Regions from separate parts of the Clostridium sp. B9 genome, predicted to be linked through region 2. Evidence: a T-box and tRNA genes for the amino acid it is inferred to sense, from the RefSeq annotation. Region 2 holds a T-box; the other regions hold tRNA genes.
The links. The T-box of region 2 lies ahead of ACQZHJ_RS13335 (valine--tRNA ligase). A T-box ahead of a tRNA ligase gene usually reads a tRNA of that ligase, here a tRNA-Val.

Region 1 (3,267 bases), 880 kb from region 2:
CTTTAAGACATCCTAAAGAAGCTTCTCTTGAAATTTGAAGAATTGGAGGACCTGAAATTCCATAGTCCGTAAATAAAACCTCTCCAAATTCTTTCCTTAAGCTCTTTCCATCACATACTACTTCAGCAAATCCGTTAAATTTGATTCCTGATAAAGCTTTTAATCTAGGGTGATTTAATTTTAATTGAACTATAGCTGGACTAGGTTCTACTATAGAATGACCAAAATTTTTAGCTAAAGTATATGCTGATCCGTCTGAACCTGTTTTAGGAGCTGATTTTCCTCCACAAGCCATAATTAATTTTTTACATTTAATTATAGGTGAATCCTCATTTCCTGTTGATAAAACAAATTTTCCTTTAGATTTGTGTATGCTCTTTACTTTATAAGCACTATAAAGTGGAATCGCACGTTCTTCTAAAGAAATTTTTAAAATATCTACAACGGAAGAAGCTTGTAATGATTGAGGATAATTTTTACCTTTTTCAAGTTCTATTATTGGCAATCCTAAGTTTAAGAAAAAAGCCTTAGTATCCTCAACAGAAAATTTACTTAATGTTTTAATAAAGAACCCATCATTTTGACTATGATAATTTGAAAATGGAAATCCTATTAAAGAATTTGTTATATTACATCTACCATTACCAGTAGTAAGAATTTTTTTACCTATTCTATCAGTTCCTTCTATTACAGCTACATCTAATCCAAAATCCTTAGCTGAAATAGCAGCAGTTAAGCCAGAAGCTCCACCACCTAAAACTATTATATCGTGATATATCATGTTCTAATCTCCTTTTATAAATAGATTCAATTAGATAATAATAAGATTTTAACACAATTAATATTATTCTTAAATGGAGTAATAATAAAGTGTGAGGTGGTTCTTATGAAGTTTAAAATTACAGATGAAAATACTGAAGAGTATAATAATGAGTTTAAAATAAGACGAATGAATTTTAATCAAGTAGTTGTTGATTATCCAGGTAAAGCAGGAATAAAAACTTTTAAAATGGAAAGTGGAGAGTTAGTTTCAGATGGAGAAGTAGATGATATTATAAAAAAACATTTAGAGTTATTAAAAATAAAAATAAATAGAGGTACATCTGCGTTATTTTATAAAGATTTAATTGACGCTTTAGAAGATAATTTTGAAAAGGTTGAAAAAATAATTGTTTTAAATGATTTTTCTAGAGGCGCAAATAAGAGAGGGATTTGGGATAAGAATATACTTTTATACCTAAATGATAGCTATCCGATAAAAATAGAAGCTAGCGGAAGGAATTTTAGAGAAGAAAGCTATAAGTTTAATATTAAGGTCATAGAAGAGCCAGAATTCTTGGAAACATGCGATTTTAACGTGGAAAAATTAGAAGAACAAATAGCCTGGAGAAGCAATCAAATAGATAATTATAAAAAAATAGTTGAAAAAATAGAAAAAGAGAGTAATTTTGAGGAAAAATGCGAATAAAAGAATTAAATTTAAAAAATAAGCTAATATGACCTAAAATGAACTAAAAAAGTGTTGACATAAGTTTAAGATTAAGATATTATATTCCTTGTCAGGTCGCCAAGTGCGAAAGACAAAAACAAAATAAACATTTTAGTTTAAAGCTAAAACTGGTCAAAAATGATGTGGTTTTAAGAGTTAATGTGGCCCCTTGGTCAAGCGGTTAAGACACCACCCTTTCACGGTGGTAACAGGGGTTCGATTCCCCTAGGGGTCACCAACATGGTCGCATAGCTCAGCTGGGAGAGCACCTGCCTTACAAGCAGGGGGTCACAGGTTCGATCCCTGTTGCGACCACCATAAAACTTTTAATGGCTCAGTAGCTCAGTTGGTTAGAGTACCGGCCTGTCACGCCGGGGGTCGAGGGTTCGAGTCCCTTTTGAGTCGCCACATTTTTGGCCCCTTGGTCAAGCGGTTAAGACACCACCCTTTCACGGTGGTAACAGGGGTTCGATTCCCCTAGGGGTCACCATATATTACGGTCGCATAGCTCAGCTGGGAGAGCACCTGCCTTACAAGCAGGGGGTCACAGGTTCGATCCCTGTTGCGACCACCATTAAAGTTTTTAATGGCTCAGTAGCTCAGTTGGTTAGAGTACCGGCCTGTCACGCCGGGGGTCGAGGGTTCGAGTCCCTTCTGAGTCGCCAGTTTTGGCCCCTTGGTCAAGCGGTTAAGACACCACCCTTTCACGGTGGTAACAGGGGTTCGATTCCCCTAGGGGTCACCATATTAGGTCGCATAGCTCAGCTGGGAGAGCACCTGCCTTACAAGCAGGGGGTCACAGGTTCGATCCCTGTTGCGACCACCATAAACTTTAAATGGCTCAGTAGCTCAGTTGGTTAGAGTACCGGCCTGTCACGCCGGGGGTCGAGGGTTCGAGTCCCTTCTGAGTCGCCATACGCGCTGGTGTGGCTCAATTGGCAGAGCAGCTGACTTGTAATCAGCAGGTTATCGGTTCAAGTCCGATCATCAGCTCCAAAGGAACTTCAGTTCGACTGAAGTTCTTTTTTTTATCGTAATTTACATTCATTTATTTATGCTAAAAAAATGCAACTTATCTTTTAAGTAAGATAAGTTGCATTTTTTCTTTTTGTTTTTTCAAGATTTTTCTTTATTCTAATATCATCACCATAAGTTTTAAATAAAACAAAGTTTCCAAGCAATCTTGAAGTTATTCTCTCAGCATAAGTTTGCTTAAGTTCTTCTAAGTTTAAGTTTGTTGAGATAAGCATTTTTTTATTAGATAAAAGTTTTTTATTTAATAAAGTAAATAACTCTGTAGTAGAGAAGTCTGTTACTTGTTCAGCACCTAAGTCATCTATAACGAGTAAATCGCAATTTAATAGTAAATCTTCTAATTCAAAGTTGTTATTAAATCGTATATCTTTTAAATCTCTCATAAGCTCATCAGAAGTTCTATAAACAACAAGGAAACCACTATCTAATAAAGCTTTTGATATGCAATAAGTCATGAAGGTTTTCCCTGTACCTGGACTTCCAAAGAAAAGAATATTTTCATTATGTGAAGCAAACTTAGGAATGTACCCATTAACTATTCTATCAATCATTATTTGCATATTTTCTCTAGGAGAATATTTTTCATTCCCTCTTTTTACTGGTGAAAATACGTTTATATCAAACTTTGAAAAGTTATTTGATCTTAAGGCATCAGCCATATGAGAATTTTCATAGTAAATTTCAACTAGCTTTTTTTTATAACAATCACATTTTTCTGTTACTATGTAGCCTGTATCTTTGCA
Region 2 (3,267 bases):
TTCCTAACGTTAATACTATATTTCTTAGTAAGATTTGTGTTCTTATTGTTTAATTTTATAATAGTAAACCCAATCTTAAAATGGCTAAAGAATGCAGAAGCTAAGAGAGGTAAAAAATTTGGAAAGAGAGCGGCCTTAATTTTAAATATACCTAAAGCCATATTTTATATGGTGATAAGTACTCTTGTTATTGTTATATTAGGCAGTAATGGATATTTAGGTAGTAAGATGGAAGAGTTGACAGTAAACTCAAAATCCTATGAAATACTTAAGGACAATGACTATTATGCAGCTCTTACTAGAGAGTATAAATCATTTCATGAGGAATATGAGAGTGCTTTTAGTAGAGGGGTAGAATCTGAGCCTAAGGAAGGTACTGAAAAAAGAGTTGAAAAACAAGTCAATGTAATAAATTTATACAATGGTGTAACTTTAGAGCAAGGAATAAAGTCAAATAAATATATCGATGAAAAAGCTATAGAGTTAACTAAAAATGCTAAAACAGATAAGGAAAAAGCTAAGATTCTATATAAATGGATAAGTGAAAATATAACCTATGATGATGAAAAGGCAAAGAATATAACAGGAGAACCCTCTCAGTATAAGTCAGGAGCTATAGAAGCTTTTGAAAGTAGAAGAGGAATTTGCTTTGATTATTCTTGTCTTTATGTAGCTATGGCTAGAGAAGTTGGTTTGAAGGTTAGAATAATAACAGGAGAAGGCTTTAATGGGAAGGAATGGGGACCACATTCTTGGAATGAAGTTTATCTTAAGGATGAAGATAGATGGATAACTGTTGACCCTACCTTTGGAAAAGCTGGTAACTACTTTGATAGCAGAAAAAACATAGATAGTCATAAAAATGCTGAAATAATAGGCGAGTGGTAAGAAAATAACCAAGCAAATTAATGCTTGGTTATTTTTATATATGTTAAAGGAGTTAGGGGCATTATTTAGTAAGTTTTGAAAGTATTAAATCTATAGCTTTTTCACAGTCGTGATCAGCATTATCTAAAGCCCAAGCTAGATTAAAATATCTTAAAGCTTTTGCGTTGTTATCAGTCATGGAGTAACAATATGCTAAATTGAAAAAATACTTTGAGTCTTGATGAAGCTCAAGAGCTTTAGTAATCATTCCTATAGCTTTTTCATATTGTTTTAATTTTATGTAACAAACACCGGCATTGTAATAACTATGACATTTACATTCGTCATTATCTAAGGCTTTTTTATAATAGTTTATGGCATCACTATAATTTTTGGTATTATAAAGTTCATTACCTTTAGAAAAATTACTCATACTTAGACCTCCTAAAAAATATCTAGTTTAATTATTAACTATTTTTGGAATAATATTCATTAAGGTATAATTTTCAATAAAATTTTTAAAAGTTAATTTATTTCGACTTACTTGACATAGCTTTTGAAAATGGTATAAGATATATCTATAATTTAAATAGTGATATAAACAGTGATAAAGAGGAGTAAAGGTAGGAATAGCTTTTCAGAGAGGAAATCCTAGGTTGTAAGATTTCTAAGCTTGATATCTTGAAGGTAGCTTTTGAGTTTCTTTGGTGAAATTATTAAAGTAATCAAAGACGGCAATTTCAGTCGTTAGTTTTTAGAGAGCCCTTAATTTTGAGGGAAAAAAGGTGGTACCGCGAGTTTTCGTCCTTTTATGGATTGAAGGCTTTTTTTATTGCCTAAAATTCTATTTAAATGGAAAATATAAAAGTTAAAAGACACTTCAAGAGAATTTTCTTGGTGTTTTAAATAAAGATAATAAATACATAAATGTGTTTAAATTTTAAGGAGGTTTGTCTTATGGATAACAAAAATATTTCTACAACGTATAATCCAAAAGAGTTCGAAGAAAGACTTTATAGCAATTGGCAAGAGAAAAAGTATTTTACTCCAGAAGTTGATAAGAGTAAAAAACCTTACACAATAATAATGCCACCACCAAACATAACTGGTAAATTACACTTAGGTCATGCACTTGATAACACACTTCAAGATATGCTTATAAGATTTAAGAGAATGCAAGGATACTGCACTTTATGGTTACCAGGACAAGACCATGCTAGTATAGCAACTGAAGTTAAGGTTGAAAACGAGCTTTTAAAAGAAGGTCTTTACAAGAAAGAAATGGGAAGAGAAGCTTTCTTAGAAAAAGTTTGGGAATGGACAGAGGAGTATAGAGAAAGAATCAGAGAGCAGCTTAAGAAAATGGGATGCTCAGCTGACTTTACAAGAGAAGCTTTCACAATGGATGAAAACTTAAGTAAGGCAGTAAGACATGTATTCGTTAAATTATATAAAGAAGGTTTAATATACCAAGGAAACAGAATAACTAACTGGTGTCCTAAATGTCAAACTGCTTTATCAGATGCTGAGATAGAGTATGAAGAGAAGGAAGGAAACTTCTGGCACATAAAGTATCCAGTAGTTGGTTCAGATGAGTTCTTAGAAATAGCTACAACTAGACCAGAAACTTTACTTGGAGATAGTGCAGTAGCAGTTAACCCTGATGACAAGAGATATGCTCATTTAGTAGGTAAGATGTTAAAATTACCTTTAACAGATAGAGAAATACCTGTAATCGCTGATGACTATGTTGATGTAGAATTCGGAACAGGAGCAGTTAAAATAACTCCAGCTCACGACCCTAACGATTTCGAAGTTGGTAAGAGACATAACTTACCACAAATCAGAGTTATGGATGATAGCGGTGTAATCAACCACTTAGGTGGAAAATATAAAGGCTTAGAGAGATACGAGGCTAGAAAACAAATGGTTGCTGACTTAGAGGAGTTAGGATTATTAGTTAAGATAAAACCTCATACTCACAACGTTGGTACTCATGATAGATGTGGTACTGTAGTTGAGCCAATCATATCAAAACAATGGTATGTAAAAATGCAATCATTAGCAGATCCTGCTATAGAAGTTGTAAGAAACAAGAAAACTAAATTCGTTCCAGAAAGATTTGAGAAGACTTACTTTAACTGGATGGAAAACATTCAAGATTGGTGTATTTCAAGACAGTTATGGTGGGGACATAGAATACCAGTATTCTACTGCCAAGATTGCGGAGAAATCATGGTTGAGTTAGATGACCCAACTAAGTGCTGTAACTGTGGATCAGAGAACATAGAGCAAGATAAAGACGTTCTAGATACATGGTTTAGTTCAGCTTTATGGCCTTTCTCAACTTTAGGATGGCCAGAAAGAACAGATGATTTAGAATTCTTCTATCCAACATCA
Region 3 (3,267 bases), 330 kb from region 2:
TCTTCCTGTTGGGTTAATGTAGTACTTAGTTTCTTCATCTAATAACTCAGCTGGTATAACAGCTTTTATAACATGCTCCATTAAATCCTCTTGAATTTGCTCTTGAGTAACTTCTGGTCCATGTTGAGTAGATATTACTATAGCATCTATTCTAACTGGTTTATTATCTTCATACTCAACTGTAACTTGAGTTTTTCCATCTGGTCTTAAGTAAGGTAAAGTTCCGTTCTTTCTTACTTCTGTTAATCTTCTTGATAATCTATGAGCCATAGCGATTGGAGCTGGCATAAATTCTTCTGTTTCATTTGTAGCAAAACCAAACATCATACCTTGGTCTCCTGCTCCAACAGCGTCTATGTCAATTTTCTCACCTTCTCTTGACTCTAGAGCCTCATCAACCCCCATAGCTATATCTGAAGATTGCTCATCTATTGTAGTCATAACTGAACAAGTTTCACAGTCAAATCCATATTTAGCTCTGTCATAACCAATTTCTCTAATTGTTTCTCTTGCTATCTTAGGAATATCAACATAACAATTAGTTGTTATTTCTCCCATAACCATTACTAATCCTGTAGTAACAGCTGTCTCACAAGCAACTCTTGCATTTGGATCTTTATCAAATATAGCATCTAAAACTGCATCTGAAATTTGATCACATATTTTATCTGGATGTCCTTCTGTAACTGATTCTGATGTAAATAATCTTTTCATGTTTATATCGCTATTCTAACGTCTTTAGAATAGCTTATTCACCCCTTTCATATATCTTTTATTTAAAAACCCTAAATATTCTTACTAATTCATAAATTATTCTATCCAATTATTTAAAACAATATCTCTAATTAAACTGTCTAATAAAAACCATAATTTAATGCGCGCTGTTAAAAAATATTTTTTTATTAAACAAAAAAATCTCTTCTTAATCCTTTTATAGATTTAAGAAGAGATTCTAGTTATACACTAAATTTATCTTCTCTCATCTTGTAAAGAATTTTCTTTACCGGAATTGGCACCGTGGTGATTGCTCACTGGTTGCCGGGTTTCATAGGGCCTTGTTCCCTCCACCTCTCTGGATAAGAGTATATAAATACTAAATATTCTATTTTAATTCGATATTATTTTAAATAAAGAGACACTTTGATAAGTGTCTCTTGCTGGTGGTGGAAGAAGGATTCGAACCTTCGAAGTCGTCCGACAACAGATTTACAGTCTGCCCCCTTTGGCCACTCGGGAATTCCACCACATTTGGAGCTGATGATCGGACTTGAACCGATAACCTGCTGATTACAAGTCAGCTGCTCTGCCAATTGAGCCACACCAGCATAGTGTTTAATATTTTATTTTATAAATGGTGGTGGAAGAAGGATTCGAACCTTCGAAGTCGTCCGACAACAGATTTACAGTCTGCCCCCTTTGGCCACTCGGGAATTCCACCACTTGTGGAGCTGATGATCGGACTTGAACCGATAACCTGCTGATTACAAGTCAGCTGCTCTGCCAATTGAGCCACACCAGCACATTTATTAAATTTATTTAATGGTGGTCGCAACAGGGATCGAACCTGTGACCCCCTGCTTGTAAGGCAGGTGCTCTCCCAGCTGAGCTATGCGACCTTATTGGTGGTGGAAGAAGGATTCGAACCTTCGAAGTCGTCCGACAACAGATTTACAGTCTGCCCCCTTTGGCCACTCGGGAATTCCACCACTTATGGAGCTGATGATCGGACTTGAACCGATAACCTGCTGATTACAAGTCAGCTGCTCTGCCAATTGAGCCACACCAGCGCATTTATTTTTTTCTGTCGTTTTGGCTCACCGCCAATCGACAAGACTTAGTATATATTGTTACGCTGTTTATTTCAAACTTAATTTAAGGCCATTTAAAGCTATTATGTTAACTTATTTTTAATTTACTTTTAATTTCTATTATTTACTCCATTTTGCACTAGTTATTATTTTGCTTTATTTATATTAAATATTGTTCTCTATTAACTCAATATTAATATATGGATTCATTACTTCTTTAATGAGATTATAATCATCATCATCCAATTTATTCTTTAATATCTTAAATATATCTACTGCAGCACCTAATTCATCACTTCTTTTTACATGTTCTAACAAAACTCCATAATCTACAATACTTAAATTTTTAGCTATTGATAAAAGTTTTAATTTATCACTTCTCTTTATTCTTGAAGGTATAGAAAATTTATCTACCTTAAATACTTCTAAACTCTCCTCCTCTTCTTCTAAGGAATAATTACCTTTATTAGAGTAATCTCCTTCCACATCATTTATAATATATTCTCTATCTTTATTTACCTTAGATTTATTATTTATCTCATCGCCACTTTCCTCTTTATCAATTATATCTTTCCTGTTACTACTATCTTTTTCTAAATCATTATTTTCAGTTTCATTATCAATATCTCTAACATTTTCACTAATTATATTTTTCTCTATTTCTTTTATTATTCTATCTGTGTCTAATTCTTGTTCTACAAATTCATTTTTTAATTTTCCATCATTAATTTCTTTACTTAAATTAAATCTTGCGCTTGTACTCCAAAACATAATTCCAACTGTTACTGTTGTTAAAAATAAGATTACAAAAGTGAAAAACCTCTTATTCATTTAAGACCACCTCCTGTCTTAATAATTGCCTTTTAAAATCTTTTTTATACTCCTCTTTAATATTTACTCATTTACTCTCATATACTTTATCAGGAGGTGAGATATTGAAAAAAATTAAAACCTATTATGAAAATTATTTGGCTTATTATGAAATATCAAACTTTTTAAAAGATCATATTAATGAAAAAACATTAATAGTGTGTATAGGAACAGATAAATGTATAGGTGATTGCTTAGGTCCTTTAGTTGGAACACTCTTGAAGAAAAAGTTTTTTCCACTTGAGGTACTTGGAACATTAGATTCACCAATACATGCTTTAAACCTTGATAAGAAAATAACAGAAATATTAAAAAAATATCCTGATCATCATATAATCGCAATAGATGCCTGTTTAGGAGATTCTAAATCAATAGGAGAAATCCATACACGAAATGAACCAATTCATCCTGGAAAGGGTGTTGGCAAATCTCTAAGAAGTGTTGGAGATGCTTCAATAATAGCAATTGTTGATTCTTCTGAAAATATAGATTCTTTCACAAGCAGACCAATTAGACTTAACTTTATAATGGACATGTCTAACGTTATAGTTGATGCACTAATTCATGCTTATTACTTAGCTATGAAAAA

Region 1: it encodes a tRNA-Val, which carries the amino acid that the T-box ahead of ACQZHJ_RS13335 (valine--tRNA ligase) is inferred to sense. The anticodon was not compared.
Region 3: it encodes a tRNA-Val, which carries the amino acid that the T-box ahead of ACQZHJ_RS13335 (valine--tRNA ligase) is inferred to sense. The anticodon was not compared.

The regions. Positions count from the first base shown of each region.
Region 1 is NZ_JBNWKA010000003.1:3,896,802-3,900,068, reverse strand. It holds gene ACQZHJ_RS17705 (NAD(P)/FAD-dependent oxidoreductase) at 1-781, opposite strand, end outside; gene ACQZHJ_RS17700 (hypothetical protein) at 887-1,468, shown strand; tRNA gene ACQZHJ_RS17695 (tRNA-Glu) at 1,653-1,727, shown strand; tRNA gene ACQZHJ_RS17690 (tRNA-Val) at 1,732-1,807, shown strand; tRNA gene ACQZHJ_RS17685 (tRNA-Asp) at 1,821-1,897, shown strand; tRNA gene ACQZHJ_RS17680 (tRNA-Glu) at 1,905-1,979, shown strand; tRNA gene ACQZHJ_RS17675 (tRNA-Val) at 1,988-2,063, shown strand; tRNA gene ACQZHJ_RS17670 (tRNA-Asp) at 2,078-2,154, shown strand; tRNA gene ACQZHJ_RS17665 (tRNA-Glu) at 2,160-2,234, shown strand; tRNA gene ACQZHJ_RS17660 (tRNA-Val) at 2,240-2,315, shown strand; tRNA gene ACQZHJ_RS17655 (tRNA-Asp) at 2,328-2,404, shown strand; tRNA gene ACQZHJ_RS17650 (tRNA-Thr) at 2,410-2,485, shown strand; gene ACQZHJ_RS17645 (ATP-binding protein) at 2,569-3,267, opposite strand, start outside.
Region 2 is NZ_JBNWKA010000003.1:3,012,779-3,016,045, reverse strand. It holds gene ACQZHJ_RS13345 (transglutaminase domain-containing protein) at 1-888, shown strand, start outside; gene ACQZHJ_RS13340 (tetratricopeptide repeat protein) at 950-1,300, opposite strand; T-box leader at 1,463-1,679, shown strand; gene ACQZHJ_RS13335 (valine--tRNA ligase) at 1,825-3,267, shown strand, end outside.
Region 3 is NZ_JBNWKA010000003.1:3,343,766-3,347,032, forward strand. It holds partial or broken gene metK (methionine adenosyltransferase) at 1-714, opposite strand, end outside; SAM riboswitch class I at 977-1,083, opposite strand; tRNA gene ACQZHJ_RS14795 (tRNA-Tyr) at 1,159-1,244, opposite strand; tRNA gene ACQZHJ_RS14800 (tRNA-Thr) at 1,250-1,325, opposite strand; tRNA gene ACQZHJ_RS14805 (tRNA-Tyr) at 1,353-1,438, opposite strand; tRNA gene ACQZHJ_RS14810 (tRNA-Thr) at 1,444-1,519, opposite strand; tRNA gene ACQZHJ_RS14815 (tRNA-Val) at 1,541-1,616, opposite strand; tRNA gene ACQZHJ_RS14820 (tRNA-Tyr) at 1,621-1,706, opposite strand; tRNA gene ACQZHJ_RS14825 (tRNA-Thr) at 1,712-1,787, opposite strand; gene ACQZHJ_RS14830 (hypothetical protein) at 1,974-2,639, opposite strand; gene yyaC (spore protease YyaC) at 2,744-3,267, shown strand, end outside.